4 regions of the Pseudoalteromonas sp. CST2 genome follow, and region 3 is predicted to be linked to each of the others. Evidence: predicted binding sites of a transcription regulator. Region 3 holds the regulator's gene; each other region holds the start of a gene.
The links. The regulator LexA, encoded in region 3, represses DNA repair genes until DNA is damaged. The targets are predictions, from matches to a motif close to TACTGTATNNNNATACAGTA.
Positions count from the first base shown of each region.

Region 1: a site for LexA is predicted at 2,748-2,767, ahead of uvrD (DNA helicase II). Genes of this name have one in related genera too.
Region 2: a site for LexA is predicted at 2,282-2,301, ahead of PSH41_RS07090 (YebG family protein). Genes of this name have one in related genera too.
Region 4: a site for LexA is predicted at 1,053-1,072, ahead of ruvC (crossover junction endodeoxyribonuclease RuvC). Genes of this name have one in related genera too.

Region 1 is NZ_JAQREO010000011.1:133,954-138,693, forward strand. Features, by position in the region: gene yrfG (GMP/IMP nucleotidase) at 1-301, shown strand, start outside; gene PSH41_RS14570 (dUTP diphosphatase) at 310-933, opposite strand; gene PSH41_RS14575 (peroxiredoxin-like family protein) at 1,039-1,683, shown strand; gene PSH41_RS14580 (YacL family protein) at 1,814-2,182, opposite strand; gene PSH41_RS14585 (hypothetical protein) at 2,296-2,520, opposite strand; gene uvrD (DNA helicase II) at 2,832-4,740, shown strand, end outside.
Region 2 is NZ_JAQREO010000004.1:41,541-46,280, reverse strand. Features, by position in the region: gene fadR (fatty acid metabolism transcriptional regulator FadR) at 1-351, opposite strand, end outside; gene dsbB (disulfide bond formation protein DsbB) at 874-1,392, shown strand; gene PSH41_RS07100 (DUF6170 family protein) at 1,394-1,696, shown strand; gene PSH41_RS07095 (ComEA family DNA-binding protein) at 1,708-2,004, opposite strand; gene PSH41_RS07090 (YebG family protein) at 2,350-2,664, shown strand; gene PSH41_RS07085 (M23 family metallopeptidase) at 2,803-3,966, shown strand; gene PSH41_RS07080 (bactofilin family protein) at 3,956-4,447, shown strand; gene PSH41_RS07075 (hotdog fold domain-containing protein) at 4,455-4,740, opposite strand, start outside.
Region 3 is NZ_JAQREO010000015.1:77,409-82,148, forward strand. Features, by position in the region: gene ctaD (cytochrome c oxidase subunit I) at 1-553, opposite strand, end outside; gene coxB (cytochrome c oxidase subunit II) at 553-1,689, opposite strand; gene lexA (transcriptional repressor LexA) at 2,162-2,779, opposite strand; gene PSH41_RS16705 (PaaI family thioesterase) at 2,957-3,397, shown strand; gene PSH41_RS16710 (hypothetical protein) at 3,408-3,788, opposite strand; gene PSH41_RS16715 (DUF7218 family protein) at 4,020-4,271, shown strand; gene PSH41_RS16720 (hypothetical protein) at 4,415-4,740, shown strand, end outside.
Region 4 is NZ_JAQREO010000006.1:28,507-33,246, reverse strand. Features, by position in the region: gene ruvA (Holliday junction branch migration protein RuvA) at 1-476, opposite strand, end outside; gene ruvC (crossover junction endodeoxyribonuclease RuvC) at 479-1,003, opposite strand; gene PSH41_RS09965 (ABC transporter permease) at 1,132-3,633, opposite strand; gene PSH41_RS09960 (ABC transporter ATP-binding protein) at 3,623-4,336, opposite strand; gene PSH41_RS09955 (arylesterase) at 4,337-4,740, shown strand, end outside.

The sequences.
Region 1 (4,740 bases), on a different contig from region 3:
CCCAGAAAACGTCATGCTTAAATTTGAACATACCGCGATAGATAATTATTTAGATGGCGTGGTGTCTACTCATCAATACGGAGTGAGTAAAGAGCAGCAAAGTTTATGGCATCAAGTACAAAAAGACTTAGGGTTTAATAAGCAGCGCACTTTGTTTGTTGATGATAGTGTGCCAGTTTTAAATGCTGCCCGAGAATACGGCATTGAACATTTACTTGCGGTGGCCAACCCAGATAGCCAGCAACCACATAATGTAATAGCCGATTACTTAAACGTAACCGACTACAGAAACATAATCTAGCAGCTAGATTATTGTTGCGGGTAACGCGCCACTAGGCCTTGATATACTAACTTTGCAAAGTCGGCATGTTCGGTATCAAGGCTTTTAACGACTTCGACTAAATGCTCGTTATCTTCTTGGCCATTCCATACTTTGATGTAGCTGCCATCTTTGTAGCCATGATCTTGGCGGAAAAAGTTTAACGTGTTTTTACCTACGTAACCGCGGTATAAATCGTCAATATCCATCCCTATTTGCGCCATACACCCTGCAAACGCGGCCGCGTTAAAGGTTTTATTTGCAACTGCTGAAGCTGCTAATATTTCAAGAGTTTGTTTAAAGTCATCTGCGGCCTGTGGTGCGCTAAGTTCTTGTTCTAGCTGCTTAGCTAACTCTTCGTAAGAGGTTGTTCCGTCAATTCTTAACGACAAACCAAAATGAAATATATCAACCAATTCTAGAATGACTTGCTCGGTGTCTGGGGTTTGTTTTTTCCACCACTTCCAACCGTAATGATCTAGCATTTCTGCACACTCTACCCAAATGGCTCTGTACCACTCAAAGCCTTGGCTAAACCATTGATCATGAACTTTAGTGTTCATGGCATTTTGCATTTCTAGCATTACTACTAGCTTATTTAAGTTGGCTGACATATCGTTTCCACTTGAGCTTTTAAATTACGCTTATGATACAGGCAAATAATAAAAAGTGCATTTTTGATCTATTATAAACAGCACATAAAAACAGGGCAGGAAATAATGATGAGTAAAGTGTTACTGCACACCTTGGCGACTATTGCAATGGCTGCTTTTTTAGTAACGAATGCGCAAGCAAGTACAGAAGGAATTGCTGCAGCCCCTGAGCAAGTATCACCATTATTACCTGGCTTAAGCGTGCCTAATATAACGCTCAAAGATCAACATGGTAATAATGTAGAGTTACAAAAGCGCTTTGCTGAAAAAACAACGGTGCTTATTATTTACCGCGGAGGTTGGTGTCCTTATTGCTCAAAACAACTGGCTAATATACAAAAAATTGAGCAGCAACTCGCTAATTTAAACGCGCAAATTATTGCAGTATCGCCAGATAGCCCAGAAAAACTAGCCCAAAGTAAAATAAGCTCGCCAAATTATTTACTGCTTTCAGATGATAGCCTAACCCTAGCAAAAGCCTTAGGTTTAGCTTATTTTTTAGATGATAAAACAGCTGCTATCTATCGCAATAAGCGCGGTGTTAACTTTGTTGATGCCCAAGGCAAGGTAAACGTCGCCTTACCTGTACCGGCTGTATTTGTAATTGATAAAAGCGGCGTTGTGTATTTTCAGTACGCAAACCCTAATTACAAAGTACGTTTAACAGAGGAGCTATTATTAGCTGGCGTTAAATCAATAGAAAATCAATAATTTGTAGATATATACCAATCGACTTAAATATTTAACCATTCTAGGGTGCTAAATAGAGCGCTATAAATGCCTAATAACTTAACACAATTGATATTACAAAAAAGGCCAACTAGGTTGGCCTTTTAAACATTTAACGCGAGCCACTAAACTCAGCCCACGACTCTATTAAATCTATAAAATCTTCAAAGCCACAACCACTCACTAGGCCATTTTCTTCAAGCATTAAGTCATCATCTTGATAGGCGACTAAATCTTCGCTGTCTTGGTGTAGGGCATGGGCTTCAAATAAGGCTTCGTCTTTAGAGAGTATTAAGTCTATCTCTTGGCCTTTTAACGTTATTGGCTCGTAACTTGTTTTTACCGAGCTAATAAGTGCTTGTACCATCTCGACTTTTTCTTTGCCAATTTCTTCGTTTAACCAGCGGCCAATTAGGGCATGCTCGCTGCTTATTTTAATGCGCAGCCCACTAATAGGGTCACGTATAAATTGATATTCCATAATTTTTACTTTTAAAACGCTAATGCACTAATTATACCCATAAATAGCCTTAAACACCGACCCTAAAACGCAAAATAGCGCCAATGGGCGCTATTAAATAGGTGACATAAAAGCTAACTTCGCGATCTAAAACGTGCAGCATCTATAATCGACCATAAATAAATAATAGGCACGAGTACGAAGCCTACTAATACATAAATAAGTGCGTAACTAATTATAATAGCTAGCGCAAAAAAGATAGCGGCTAAAATTCGCCCTTGTACCAATTGCCCTAAACCAGGAAAAAATATATTACACAACGCTGCAATAACATTACCGCCAGAACCTTGATCAGCCATACTCACCTCTGTAGTTAATTAATTTTAAGTTTTAGTTATTTACTTACTATCACACTTTATGCCAATTTATTAAAGCTTAAAAATCAAATAGTTAAATTACTACTAAATAACTGCTTTAGTATTTTTTACTAAATATAGGTCAATTTGATTATTTTTATTATTAATTATCGTTACTTAAGAGTACAAAAAAGCGACTAAGCGATTAGTTTTACAAGTATTTTTAGAATAGCTGTTCATAAAAACAGTATTTTATTTAGCCTAACAAAAACACCTGTTATACTGCCCTCATTATTGATTGAAAAGGCGTAACGATGGACGTTTCTGAATTACTCGATGGCTTAAATGACAAACAACGCGATGCCGTTGCAGCCCCACTACAAAACATGCTGGTATTAGCAGGTGCTGGTTCGGGTAAAACACGTGTTTTAGTTCATCGTATCGCGTGGTTAATGCAGGTTGAGCAAGCATCAGCCTATAGTATTTTTGCGGTTACCTTTACTAATAAAGCCGCTAAAGAAATGCGCACTCGTGTTGAAGAAACCCTAAAAGCCCCTGTCGGTGGCATGTGGATTGGTACATTCCATGGTTTATCACACCGTATTTTGCGCGCTCATCACCGTGAAGCAAACCTGCCAGAAGCCTTTCAAATTTTAGACTCTGACGATCAACTTAGAATGATCAAGCGCTTATTAAAATCAATGAATATTGATGACAAAAAGTGGCCCGCCAAACAATTTGGCTGGTACATCAGTGCTAAAAAAGATGAAGCCCTGCGCCCTAAAGATATTCAAGCCTACGATATAAACGAGCAAATGATGCTGCGTGTATATGCCGCCTATCAAGAGGCGTGTGACCGTGCAGGTTTAGTCGATTTTGCCGAAATACTGCTACGTAGCTACGAAGTACTTAAAAATAACCCTACACTACTTCGCCATTACCAGCAGCGCTTTGCCCACATGCTGGTAGACGAGTTCCAAGATACCAATACCATTCAATACGCATGGTTAAAGCTACTTGCTGGTGATACACAAAGTATTATGATTGTAGGCGACGATGACCAAAGTATTTACGGTTGGCGCGGCGCTAAAATAGAAAACATTAAACGCTTTTTAACTGATTTTGACGCCGAAACTATTCGCCTTGAGCAAAACTACCGCTCAACCGCGACCATTCTAAAAGCATCTAATGCGCTAATTAAAAACAATTCAGAGCGCATGGGTAAAAGCCTTTGGACCGATGGTAACGAAGGCGAGCCTATATCAATTTATGCCGCCTTTAACGAGCTAGACGAAGCCCGCTTTGTAAGCAGCAAGCTACGCAGCTGGTTAAATGCTGGTAATGCGCTGCAAGACGCCGCTATTTTATACCGTAGTAACGCGCAATCTCGTGTACTCGAGGAAGCCATGCTTCAAGAAGGCTTAAAGTACCGTATTTACGGTGGTATGCGATTCTTCGAGCGCCAAGAAATTAAAGATGCGCTATCGTACTTACGATTAGTAGGAAACCGCCAAGATGACGCCGCATTTGAGCGTGTAATTAACACCCCTGCGCGCGGTATTGGCGATAAAACACTTAGCCACATACGCGACTGTGCGCGTGCTGAGTCGCTGCCTCTTTGGTACGCCGCTAAAGCAATTGTAGAACAACAACATTTATCGGGTCGTGCGGCAAGCGCTGTTACAAAATTTGTAGAGTTGGTAGAGCACATAGAAGATAAAATTAGCGACCTTACACTGCAAGAGCAAGCCAAATACACTATTCAAACCTCTGGCCTTATGGCTATGTATCAAGCTGAAAAAGGCGAAAAAGGCCGAGCTCGCGTAGAAAACTTAGAAGAGCTTATCAGTGCCTGCGATCAGTATGAACTCCCCGAAGAAGAAGAGTTTAGTTCACCACTACAAGGCTTTTTAGCCTACACCTCACTTGAGTCTGGTGAAGGCCAAGCCGATGAACACGAAGACGCGGTGCAAATGATGACTCTTCACTCTGCTAAGGGCTTAGAGTTTCCACTTGTGTTTATGGTGGGCGTTGAAGAAGGCATGTTCCCATCGCAGCAAAGTAATGAAGAATCAGGGCGCTTAGAAGAAGAACGCCGCCTTTGTTACGTGGGTATGACCCGTGCCATGGACAAACTTTACATAAGCCATGCCGAAAGCCGTCGTTTATACGGCCAAGAAAAGTACCATAGCCCATCGCGATTTTTACGCGAAATACCCGAAG
Region 2 (4,740 bases), on a different contig from region 3:
CGCTGCACGGGTATAAATAGCACTAATATTAGTACGTGCAGATAATAACTGATCGGTCAGCTCTGGCATTTTGTCTTCATCTAAGCGCGCCAGCGTTTCGAGTATGTTTAAACCCGATGTTTCCCAAAAGTTATTCACTCTGGTTGGCTTGCCGTGCTGAATAGTTAGCCAGCCATCGCGTGCTAAACGTTGCAGTACTTCACGTAAGGTTGTTCTGGTTACACCAATTAACTCAGAAAGCTCACGCTCTGCAGGTAGAATTGAACCTGGAGGGAAATCGCCGTTCCAGATAGATTCAACTATATACTCTTCAGCAAATCCTGCTGGGCTTTTAGCTTTAAAAATTCTCATTCAATTCCCACTCGAATTAATCACAACTCATCGTTTTATACGAATAACTGACAGATTGTACCAGATGAAATATAACTAACAAGTAAACTCGTTGATATAAGTGCCAACCAACCGCTGAAAATTTCGCAATAGTAAATAATAAAATTCAACATGCTTAAATTAGGTCTAATTTGCTAAATCAATTAACCCTATTCATAGTAGGTACATTAATACCATTGCTGTTTTTGCTTCACCATTACATTACTACAATAATTCCCGTGTGCGGCAACAAGTACATTCAAAATATTGCATACAGCAGAGCCTGTTCACTGTGACGTTTAAACAAGCCTTTTTAGTGAACCAATCTTATATTACATCTTCACTTAGCAAATTAAGCTTAACCTTTCCCTAAATAGGATTGGCCATAACCGCTTATTAATTTCATCTTAAAAAAAGCCACTTCGGTAGCTTTTTTACCCTTTTTGTTGCTCGTTACTTTATCCTAGTACATAATTCAACGTCTTATTTCAATGCGGATTTTTTATGAACTGGCTAGCACAACTCCCTACTCAACGTACTCCATGGCTACTATTTACAGGCATTGTATTTTTATTAGAAGTCACCGCACTGTTTTTTCAATACCAGATGGGCCTTGCTCCATGCATTATGTGTATTTACCAGCGAACTGCGGTATTAGGCTTATTAGGGGCAGGCATTATTGGCGCAACTAAACCACAAAGTAAATTAGTACGCGCTATCGCTTATTTAGTGTGGGGTGTATCAAGTGTGTGGGGTTACTTTATTGCACGTGAGCACATTGAAATGCAAACAACCACCGATCCCTTTGCGTTTAGCTGTGAGTTTGAGCCAAACTTTCCTTCATTTATGCCATTGCATGAATGGATCCCAAGCTTTTTTCAAGCCACAGGGGATTGCGGTAATATCGATTGGCAATTTGCGGGATTAAGTATGCCAGCATGGATGGAAATACTATTTGCGTTATTTACTATCACGCTTTTTGTAATTGTTACCACTCGCTTACTTACTAAAAAGACTATTTAATATGTTTACGTTTTTTACCAGTCAGCTGCCTGAACTAAAGCACCTTAAAGTGAGGCAGCGACAAGCCGTTGTTGCTATTGCGCTAAGTATGCTACCTGCTACCGATAGAGTGTTATTAAGAATAGTAAAGCTGATATTGCTCAGCCCATTGTTTTTATTATTTACTGTTTTTAAAGGGTGGGAACTCATTCCCTTTTTAATTTTAGGTGGCCTGTGTTACCCGCTTTTAACAACCCCGATTGAAATAAACTTCGCTAAAAAATATTTATCCAAAGCACTTGAGCAGTATTCACAGGGCGCTTAGCGCCCTGCCTATTACAAAGACACTTTTCCTTCTAGTTTAGCTACAAGCTTTTTACCTATTCCTTTTACGTTAGTTAAGTCGCTCAGCTGGGAAAATTCACCATTTTCAACCCTGTAATCAACAATAGCCTGCGCTTTTTTCTTACCTATACCAGGCAACTTGGCCAGCATTTCTGAATCGGCACTATTAATATTAATAACCGGCGCTTGCGGCATTTCAACCATAGGCTTATTTTCAACTGGGTTAGCGTGGGTAAACGCGCTAAAGCATAAAAAGCTAATAATAAGTAGCGTTAATAGATTTTTCATTTGTTATTCCTTATTTTTGTTTATACCAAAGCGTTATAGTTAAACGGCTAATTTGGCTTTAAACATGTGCTTAATTTTTATTTGAGGAAATAATGTTAAATAAGGAGCAACGCGCATCACTTATATTATTTCCAGTGCATAATCACCTAAATCCGAAAACCTAAAATGCAGCTGGTACAACAAGTGATTGCTTAACTAAAGTAAAGTTACGCTTTTTTGTCAAATTGATGACAAGCTAAAAATGCACCGAATACTTGCAATTTTACACACAAACATTTACTGTATATAAAAACAGTGACCTACGGGTCAGTAACCACATTACCACGCAATCAAGCAGGAGAGATCATGGCTGTTGTTGTTAAATATGTTGTAGAACGAAACGGAGTTGAGCGAATGACGTTTACTACTAAAAAAGAAGCGGATGCCTATGACAAAATGCTCGATATAGCAGAATCGCTTGAAGTAATGCTGGAAAAAGTAGATGTGCCACTGAGCGAGCAACAGGTTGAATCGCTTGCGCTTGAAATTGCAAAGAGTAAAGATGACTTTATGGCGGTGTTAAAAGGCGCAAAAGAGCCCACAACAAAAGGTACAGCTAAAGCTAAAAAAGCCGACAACGTAGCATCAATAAAAGATAACGACGAGCAACAAGCTAGCTAATTTGTGACTATTTTAAATAAAGGGCTGCTACTAAATAGCAGCCCTTTTTTATTAATTTTTGAACAGTTACAAATTTTTTCTGGCTTTTTAGACTGAAATTGATACATTAATCCGGTTAATAGCGAGTGTTTATGTGCCATGTCAGTATTTATTAAGTCTTTTTACCAAAAATTTTTCCCAGCCCGTCAGTTGCTTATTCGTCAAAATGGCGAAGTTAAGCATGTTGTTTTGGCGCCTTGGTTTCAGCTTTTTACAGTACTGCTTATTTTAGGCACTATTACTTGGGTCGGTATTTCTAGTTTTCGTGTTTATAGCCAAACAAATAAAATTACCGACATAGAACAAAGCCAAATTGACAAGCAACAAGTGTGGCAAAAGCAGGTCCAAGAACAAAAAGCACTGCACGCTAAGCAATTAGAACAACTTGCAGTACTAGAGCAAAAGCAAGCACTTTTGCAAGGTATGATTGAATCCCTCCCCGCATCTATTAGTAAAGAGACAATAAAATTAGAAGAACAACTTGAATCGCCTGTTAATCAAGACAAAGGCGAGTTTCATGAACCACTTGTAGATGAAGAGCCGAAAGACAAACACGCCAGCCTTCTAACGCCAATCACTTTTGCCGCACGTTATGAGCGCTTAAATAAATACTACGAGCATAATTTTGCGCTTATTGATGCGCAAATTAATAAACGCCATGATGCAATTTTAGCGATGTTAAAAGGCGCAGGCTTAGAATCAGCCCTTGAACAACATTTAGCACTGGGCGCACAAACCACTGCGCAAGGTGGCCCGTTAGATGTATTTGACGAAACTAAAATACCAGGGCAGTTTTTAGCCATTGTTGATAAGCTATTATTACTCAACAACCTTGAAAACTTTTTAACAGAGCTGCCTAACTCACTGCCCTTGCCTGCGGCTAAATACTATATTTCGAGCAACTTTGGGTTACGTAAAGATCCGATGAACAACCGCCGCGCTTTTCACAAAGGTGTTGATTTAGCCGGCTGGCATAAAACCGAAATTTTTGCCCCTGCTGATGCACGTGTATTGCGCGCTGGTAAAAATGGCGGCTATGGTAACTTTATCGAGCTAGAGCACAAAAATGGCTTGGTCACCCGTTTTGGCCACTTAAATAAAATTAAAGTGAAAAAAGGCCAAACAATTGCTAAAAATGAGGTAATTGGATTAATGGGCAGTACTGGCAGAAGTACCAGCACCCACTTACACTATGAAGTGTTACTCGATGGCAAACATGTCAATCCTCTAAAAATAACAAAGGCGCTTTCTCGTGTTCGGTAAAAAAAAGCAACCAAGTAGTCAAACTACGTTAAAAAGAGTAAATCATACCCCTTCTATTATTTCTGAAGATGTGCGCTTAACTGGCACACTTACAAGCCAGGGCGAAGTGCAGCTAGATGGCCGAATTGATGGCGATATAAAGGCAGAGCACTTGGTAATTGGCTCTACCGGCATTGTTGAAGGTGTGGTTGAAGCTAAAAGTGTCATTGTAAAAGGCAAAATTATTGGCTCACTAAACGCAAGTGAAGTGAATATTCAAAGCAGCGCTCACGTACATGGCGATGTTTTTCACGATACACTAAGTATTGATGCGGGAGCCATTATTGAAGGCAGCTTAAAACAGCGCTTTGAAAAAGAAGAACCGGAACTTATTAGCGAAGATTTAAAGCCGGCTAAAGAAGTAAAAACTTTGCTTGATGATGCTGATAGCGACTTGTCGTTTGTTAATAAGCAAGCCGCTGATAAAGCCAAATCTAATTAAGCGCTCATTACTTTTTCTCGGTTATGTACATCGTAATATCTGCAGTGAACACCAGTTCATTGCGGGTATTGTAAAGCTTAACTGGCACCACTAAATCTTCTTTATCTACCCATTGGCGAGGCAAGGCGATTTCTGCAATAGCAGTTACATCGGTATCAACCTTTGCTAAATAGTGTACCGTCATTCCTTTTGGGATCCAGCGATGCGTTTTATAAGGCACGGTGGCATCTACCATTACACCAGCACACAGCTCAGCTAAGTTACATTGTGCAATAGCATGAATAGTCCCAATA
Region 3 (4,740 bases):
TCACAATAACGTTTATTGCGCCCATAATTGAGCTAATCCCCATAATGTGCACTGCAAACACAAACATTGCGGTGTTGTCGTTACTGTACGTTGTTGAAAGCGGCGCATAGAACGTCCAGCCAAATGCGGGGCCGCCTCCAGGCATTAATAACGATGCCAATAAAATTAAAAAAGCGAAGGGTAAAATCCAAAAGCTCCAGTTGTTCATTCTGGGCAGTGCCATATCTGGCGCGCCAATCATGAGCGGTACCATCCAGTTAGCAAGTCCCGTAAAGGCTGGCATTACAGCACCAAACACCATAATTAAACCGTGTACTGTGGTCATTTGGTTAAAAAAGTGTGGATCTACCAATTGTAATCCTGGCTGAAATAACTCAGCCCGAATAACCATGGCCATTGCACCGCCAATTAAAAACATAGTCAGCGAAAAAATTAAGTACAGGCTGCCAATATCTTTATGGTTTGTTGTGTATAACCAACGTTTAAAACCTTTGGCTGGGTGGTGGCCGTGGTGAGCGTCATTGGCGTTAGGTTGTTCTACTATGCTACTCATTAGTTCGCCTCCGCATCAAGTGCTGCCTGAATTTCACTAGGTTGGATGACATCACCCGTTTCATTACCCCACGCATTACGTTTATAGGTAATTACCGCTGCAAGTTGTTTAATTGAGAGCTGCTTTGCAAATGCTTGCATTGCAGTTCCTGGGCGGCCATGAATCACTACATCAATGTGATCTTTTATATCACCCAAAACAATGGGGCTGCCTTTTAGCGCAGGAAATACGCCCGGTAAGCCCATACCTGTGGGTTGATGACACGCAGCGCAACTTGCCATATACACTTGCTCACCAAGTGTCATTAGCTCTTTCTTAGGAATTGTTGTCTCAAGCAGTGCTGCATCAGCAAGTGCGGCTTTTTGCTTAGCTTGCTTAGCATCTGCAAGCCATGTGTTAAAGTCCTCTTGCGATTTAGCTTCAACCACCACGGGCATAAAACCATGATCTTTACCGCACAGCTCTGCACACTGTCCTCGGTAAATACCTTCTTCGTTAATGTTGGTCCACGTTTCGTTGATAAACCCCGGATTGGCATCTTTTTTAACGGCAAAATCGGGTACCCACCAAGAGTGAATAACATCATCAGAGGTCATTAAAAAACGCACCTTTTGATTAATTGGCAGTACTAAAGGTTTATCAACCTCAAGTAAGTAATTGGGGTTTTTATTAGCAAGGTTGGCTATTTCGTCTTGAGGGGTAGATAAAATAGAGTAAAACTCTACGTCTTCGCCCATATATTCATAATGCCACTTCCACTGTGACCCTGTAATTTTAATGGTTAAGTCGGCCTTACTGGCATCTTCCATCGCAATGAGGGTTTTAGTGGCAGGGATTGCCATGGCAATTAAAATAACAAACGGAATGGCGGTCCAAAGAATTTCTACTTTGGTACTTTCATGAAATTGGGCAGGAACTGCCCCTTTAGATTTACGGTGATGAATCAGTGCCCAAAACATTATTGCGAACACTATCACCCCAATCACACAACATATTAAAAATATGGTCATGTGTAGCTGATATACATTATTACTTATATCGGTTACGCCCTTGCGCATATTGTATTGGCTATTAGCCAGCACTTGCTGCGGGAACATAATCAACACAAGCCACAAGGTAGAGGTCAGTTTACCCATGTGACGGCTCCTTTGATGCTATTGCGAATGCAAAGCGAAGAGGCATACGGCTTAAACGCCAATTCGTTATTTTTATTTTTTAACCAATCTTATTTTTGATTGGTATCGCTAGGACAACAAAAGGTTTGTGTATATTGTGTGTTCTCATAACTAAAAAGCTGTGAGTTATTGTTAGTCCAGCACATTAATGATTAGCTAAAAAACGTACAACAAGCAAGTTTTAGTATAAAAAACAATCAAGTGATATTTTAAAATTGACTAAATGACGACGTATTAAATTGTTATTTAACAGCCAAGATACGAGCAAAATTAAGGGATGTAACACGCTTAGGAAGATAAAAGTATGAGTGAAAAAAAGTTTACAGTCTAAATAATTTTAGGGCGTTTTGAGATGGCGGAAGGTTTGTTTTTAAAACAAAAATGCACACTAAAAAGTGCGCATTTATAGATATTACTTAAAAATAGTTAAAAATTACATCCAATCGGCATTTCTTATTACGCCAACGGCTAACCCTTCAATATTAAACGACTCGTTTTCAAGGTCTACTTCAATTGGCGTAAACTCTTCGTTTTCGGCGTGTAATAATACTTTTCGGCCTGCTTTTTCTAGGCGTTTTACGGTAACGTCTTCATCTACTCGCGCAACCACAACTTGGCCGTTTTCAGCTGTTTGAGTACGGTGTACGGCAAGTAAGTCGCCATCCATAATACCTATATCTTTCATACTCATGCCGTTAACACGCAGTAAAAAGTCGGCGGCTGGTTTAAACATAAGTGGGTCTATTTTACAGTGACTCTCAACATGTTCTTGCGCCAAAATAGGCGAACCCGCTGCAACTCTACCTATTAATGGTAGCCCTAGTTGCTCAGGCTCCTCTTCTTCAACCAATTGAATACCACGGCTTGCGCCTGGTTTCATTTTAATAACACCTTTTTTGGCAAGCGCTTTTAAGTGCTCCTCTGCGGCATTGGCACTTTTAAAACCGAGTGTTTGCGCAATTTCGGCACGTGTAGGAGGCATACCAGTGTCTTTAATAAAAACTTTTATTAGTTCGAGTATTTGAGCTTGGCGTTTAGTTAATGGTCGCATACAACTGGTTTTCCATACAGTACATTTAACTGTGAGTATATACAGTTAAATAAAAATCGCAAATTTAAATTGTGCTTTAAAATAGCTAAATACACCGCACTTGGATAAATTTTAGGTAATTACAGACGTTCAGTATTTAAAATGCTATAAATTTGCTTTCAATATAAAGGAGTAATTATGAGTATTTGGCATCAACCCATCACATTAGAGCTTTGCAAACAGTTAGATGAGGGAATAAACGGCCAAGGCACGCTAATGAAAACCATGGGCATAGAAATAACCGAAATAGGAGATGATTACCTAGTGGCTACCATGCCTGCTATTCCTGAGCATCATAATCCTATTGGTATGGTACATGGTGGCGCAAATGTGGTACTTGCCGAAACCGTAGCAAGCTACGCCGCTAACTTTGTAGTGGACTTTACAAAATTTTATTGTGTTGGACAGGAAATTAGCGCCAGCCACTTAAAGGCCTCTCGAAATGGCACTTTAACCGCCGTTACTCGTGCATTTCATATTGGTAAGCGCAGTTCTGTATGGGAAATAAAAATAACCAATAGCCGCGGCGAGCTTTGCTGCGTATCAAAAATGACCGCAGCGGTTGTCGAGCGCAAATAATTAACTATGGCTACTTTTCGATAGGGTAAATCGTTATTTCCATACCAGCGCCAATGGCAGATATGCGTAGCAGTGTATCTGCATGTAGAGCTTGGTTAAAACACTTAGGTGACGTGCCCGACTCAAAGCCTATATCAAACGTTCTGCGCGAACAGCTTAGCCACTGCTTAAGCGCATTACGTGAACACGACTCTATTAATTCACATAAGTGGTGGATTGCTTTGTCTGGCGTGGTTATATCACCTGAGGCTTCAATACGCGCCAATTGACGATATTCGTCTTTGTCATAATGCAAAACCATCGCGTTTTTCTTTAAGTCTGCCACTAGGGCGCTAATATCTTGTTTAGACTCAAGCTCTAGATCTACATTTAAAAATTGAATTTCCGACATTGTCTGCTTTTTACCCTCTTATAGTTTCATCGCAAACTTTAACGCAGTTTTACTTTTATACCAAATCAACTAAGCGCTAAACATGGCTTTATTAATAGAAAATACCTGTTTAAACGCCATTGGCACCTAATTTGCCTTATAAAACGGGTTAGGCTAGTTACGCTTAATTTTACCGTTTATGTATGAAAGTTATACACACTCTGTGTAATTAAACGCTTCAGGAGGACAATTATGGTAGATCATGGCCCGCAAATTAAAAACGACGATCAGTACGATGCGCTGCGAGATGAAGGCATGAGCAAACAAAAAGCCGCGCGCATTGCTAATAGCAATACTCATAAAACCGCAGTTAAAGGCGGCAAAGCCTCAAAGTATGAGCAGCGCACTAAAAAGCAGCTGTACAATAAAGCTAAAGAGCTCGGCATTAGTGGCCGCTCAAAAATGAGCAAACAAGGGCTAATAAATGCCTTACGTGAGCATTAAACACAGCCTCACTGATTTTTTACCGCTCCTTTTTATTATTTTTATAAAGTTAGAGTAAGCTTATGAATAACTGCGACAAAATGCCGCAGTAAAAGCATGGGCTGCTGTAATACACTAACGCTAAAAATAATAAGAAGCACAAAATGAAAAAACAACTATTTAAGCGCGCTCGAAAACTACATAAGTGGCTAGGCTATTTACTTGCCTTACAAATTTTAGCTTGGCTTTTAGGCGGCTTAGTAATGAGCGCGATACCACTTGAATACGTACACGGTAAGCACCTTGCTAAGCGCATACTTTCAAACCCATTTACTCAAGCAGACTACCCCACATCACTCGATAATATTACTGCCCAAGTGCCTAACCCCACGCAAATAGTATTTGAGCACTTTTTAACGACCCCGCTTATTACTGTTATTAATACTGACGAGCAGCAGAGCTTTAATGGTTTAACGGGGCGCCCTTTTCA
Region 4 (4,740 bases), on a different contig from region 3:
TTGGCAATTGTTGCATCGCTAGGAGGCTCTATAACGGCATTATCGCTAAATGGCGTAAATAAATCGTTACCCCAATCTTTTAAGCGGTCTTTCATTTCTAGCACTAAACGCTCAGCGGTTTTTTTACCCACACCCGGTAATTTAACCAATGTTGTGGCATCTTCGTTGTTTACGCAACTAACAAATTGCTGCGCCGACATGCCCGACAAAATAGCTAAGCCTAGTTTGGGACCCACACCATTTGCTTTTAATAGTTCTCTAAAAAGCGCGCGCTCGGTTTTATTATTAAAGCCAAATAATAATTGTGCGTCTTCGCGTACTACAAAGTGCGTGTACACTATGGCGTTTTCGCCAATATTGGGTAAGTCGTAAAAACAGGTCATGGGCATTTGTACTTCGTAGCCTACGCCGCTTACTTCTAATAAAATTTCGGGCGGCTGCTTTTCAACTAAAATGCCATTTAAACGGCCAATCATATTTATTTCCTTAAACGTCCTCTAACGGTTTTGCTTGCGCTACCCGCTAGTTTTATTAAATTTTGTTCTGAGTGCGCATGGCAAATTGCAATGGCAAGCGCATCGGCCGCATCGGCTTGCGGTGTGCCAGGTAATTTTAAAATATTTTTTACCATGTGTTGCACTTGCGATTTATCGGCGCCGCCATTACCTACCACGGCTTGTTTAATTTGCCGGGCTGAGTATTCAAATACGGGTAAGTCGGCCATAGAGGCTCCCACTATCGCGGCACCTCGGGCTTGGCCAAGTTTTAGCGCGGCATCCGGGTTATGCGCCATAAATACTTTTTCTATGGCAAAGGTTTCGGGGGAGAACTGCTCTATTATTTGCGTGATCCCTTGGTAGATCATTTTTAATCGTATGGGGAACTCATGCTCGGCTAATTTAATGCACCCGCTTCCTAAATAGGTAAATTTAGCGCCTTGATGCGCAACCACACCATAACCTGTTAAACGTGAACCTGGGTCAATCCCTAAAATAATGGCCAAACAGCACACTCATTATTGTTATTTTTCAATAACGGTAATAATGCCAGAGCACTGTATAAATTACCAGTGGCGAGTAAAAACAAAAACGCCCGCAATTTAGTGCGGGCGTTTAGCGTTAAAAGTATAGCTTAGGCTAAAGCACGTACTAAGCCTTGGGTATTTTGTTTAAGTTTACGGGCAATCATAAAGTAGCCAAGCGCGGCTACAAACACCCCGCCCGACACAGGCCCTATTAGCCAAATTGTCGGGTGCAATTTACCGGCTAAGTCAAACATTTGCTGCTGAACAATCAGCAAGGCTACATCACTAAATAATGCGGCTACAAACCCAGCTAAGCCACCTAATAGCAAAAACTCATAAAGCGTCGCATTTTTTATTAGCCGCCCTTTGGCGCCTAAAGTTCGCAGTATTACTATTTCTTGCATTCGCTCGCCAAGACTCGCTTGCACCTGAGATATAAGCACTAATGCACCACACAAAACCACAATAGCAAGCACAAAGCCAATAGCTAACGACACCTGCTCAATGGTTGACTGTATTTGCTTAACAAAGTTATCTACATCGATGGCGGTAATGGTTGGATAAGTGCGCAGTAACTGGCTAAACGCTTTCTTTTGCTCTGGCTCTATACGCACAGATGAAATATACGTTGCCGGAAAATCTTTTAGCACGTCGGGGCTTAAAATAATAAAAAAGTTAGGTTTTAGCGTCGCCCAATTTACTTTACGCACACTGGTAATTTTGGCGTCAAATGATTGCGCACCAATTAAAAATGTTAAGGTGTCGCCTATTTCTACGTCTAGGCGCTCCAACATAGACTCCTCAACCGATGCCTCACCCACTGCGCCTTCGCCAAACCACTGCCCTTGCACAATTTCGTTTTGGGCTGGCACATTATCAAGCCAGGTTAGATTAAGCTCACGGCCAATGCCTGAACGCGCTTCTTCATCTTTTTTCTCGTTATCTTGCAACGACACTTTACGCGCCACAAGCTCGCCATTTACCGCATTTACTCGCCCACGAATGGTTGGATAAAAATCCGAAACTAAAATATCGTTCTCTGCTAGGTAATTATTTACAGGCTCTAGTTCGTTTTGCGTAATATTAACTAAAAATGCATTAGGTGCATCGGCGGGTAATTGAGACTGCCAATCTGAGATCATGTCGTTTTTAAGCACAATCAAAAACAATAGCAATTTAATCGCCAATGAAAAGCTAATAAGCTGCACCGCATTTACGTTGGCACGCTTTTGTATAGAAGCAATAGCTAACGACCAACTATTGCCTGGTTTTAAACCTAATTTACGACCACCGCCAAATATTAGTTTTGAAATAACAAACAAAACCGCAATCAAAGCAAGCGTAGAGACAAATAAAATAAGCGTTATTTTAATGTTGTTACTAAATAACCACATTAATAAAAACACCGTAAGCGCGCTTAAACCTAAGTGCACACGGCTTACCGCTAGTCTGTCGCCTAAATTACGGCGCAATACCCTAAGCGGTGGAATATCAAATAAATCAAGCAGTGGCTTAATAGAGAACATAACTGCACATATAACGCCTGTGCTAATGGCCACCAGCCAAGGTTTAAACCCGGCGGCAGGTAAACTCATATCCATACTTTTTGCTAAATAACCAGTGGCTATTTCTTGCAAACCGTAACCTATGGCTAATCCCACAATAACCGCTAAAGCACACACCATGAGTAAGTGCATAAAATATATTTTACGAATTAATGCACGGCTTCCGCCAAGGGTTTTCATCATTGCTACGGGGTCGTATTGGCGCTCACAATAACGCTTTGCCGACACAGCAATAGCAACCGTAGCCAAAATAATGCCCAGCAAACCGGCCAGTAATAAAAAGCTTTCTGCACGGTTTAAGCTATTTGATATGGGCGACTGCCTATCTTTTACACCATACCAACGTTGGTTTTCAGCCATTTGCGGCTTTAACCATTCATAAAACCGCGTTATATCTGATTCATCGCCTGCATAGAGTTGGCGATAATTTACTCGGCTGCCAGGTTGAATAACCTCAGTTTTTGCAACATCAGCAATATTTATAAGCACTCTGCGGCTGCTCGAAAATACATTAAACGGCGCATCTGGCTCTTCAACCACCACTTTTTCTACATTAAATACTGCTGCGCCTAGCTCTACTTGGCTGCCAATATCAATATTTAAGCTGTAAAAAACCGATTCACTTAGCCACACATTGCCAGGCTTTGGGCCGCCCTGCGCTACTTGTGTTTCGCCAAGCAACGATGATTTTACTTTTAACTCGCCTTTTAACGGGTATTCGTTAGATGCCGCTTTTACCGAGGTAAATTGCATCTCGTCGTTGGCAAATAACATGGTATCAAAGTAGATCATTTGCGCAGTTTGTAAGTTTTCTTGTTTGGCTTTGCTAATAAACGCCGTATCTAGCTCATGGGCGCTTGCCAGTACTCTATCTGCGGCAATAAACGCGCTACTTTTTTGCGCTATGCTTTGTGCTATTCGCTCAGTGACCATAGACAGTGTAAGCACCGTTAACACCGCCAGCGCAATGGCGGCACTAATTACCGTAAGTTCGCCGCGGCGAAATTCACGTGCAAATAATTTAAGTGCTAACTTAGCCCACATTCGCTACGTCCTCTTTTGAGTTTTTAACTAAGCAGCCCGCTTCAATTTGTACAATATGCTGGCACTTTTGCGCGAGTGCTTCATCGTGAGTTACTAAAATTAGCGTTGTGCCGTGCTGCTGGTTTAAATCAAATAATAGTGACTCCACCATTTTGCCGTTTTTACTGTCTAAATTTGCAGAAGGCTCATCGGCAAATAAAATTTTAGGTGTGCCAATAAAAGCGCGGGCAATGGCTACACGTTGCTGCTCACCACCAGAGAGTTGCGATGGGTAATGATCAATACGATGGCTCAGCCCCACTTTTTCTAATAGGGCTAGAGCTTGCTCTTTGGCATCGCTTTCGCCAGCAAGCTCTGCCGGCAGCATCACGTTTTCAAGTGCGGTTAAGCTTTGTACCAACATAAAAGATTGAAATACAAAACCTACTTTTTCAGCACGCAATGCCGCGCGTTGCTCTTCATCTAATTTATGTAGCGGCTCGCCATCAAGGGTAATTTCACCACTGCTGGCGGTATCTAGCCCCGCTAATAAACTTAATAACGTGGATTTTCCTGAGCCAGAGGTGCCAACAATAGCAACTGACTCGCCATGCTTGACATTAAAGCTGATGTCGCTGAGGATGAGCAACTCACCTTCGAAGGTAGAAACTACTTTAGACAAACCATTTACTTGAATAATATTTAATTGAGAAAGCGCTGACATATGACTCATTCAATCCTACGTTTTGTATTCGTTTTATTTTTAGTTATCAAACCACTTAGTGCGGCGGCCGACAACACGATTTTAATACTTGGAGACAGTTTAAGTGCAGCCTATGGGCTTAAACAAGAGCAAGGCTGGGTTAAATTGTTACAAGATAAATACGATGCAGAGCAGCGTAATATAGAGCTAATTAATGCCAGTATTAGTGGCGAGACTACCGGTGGCGCTTTACGCAGGCTAGATGCCTTACTAGCGCAATACCAACCAAGCCATGTACTTATTGAGCTTGGTGCTAATGATGGTTTACGTGGTTTTCCGGTAACAAAAATGCAGGCCAACTTAACGGATTTAATCGAAAAAAGCCAAGCTGAAAATGCCATGGTCGCGTTAATGGAAATTTACAT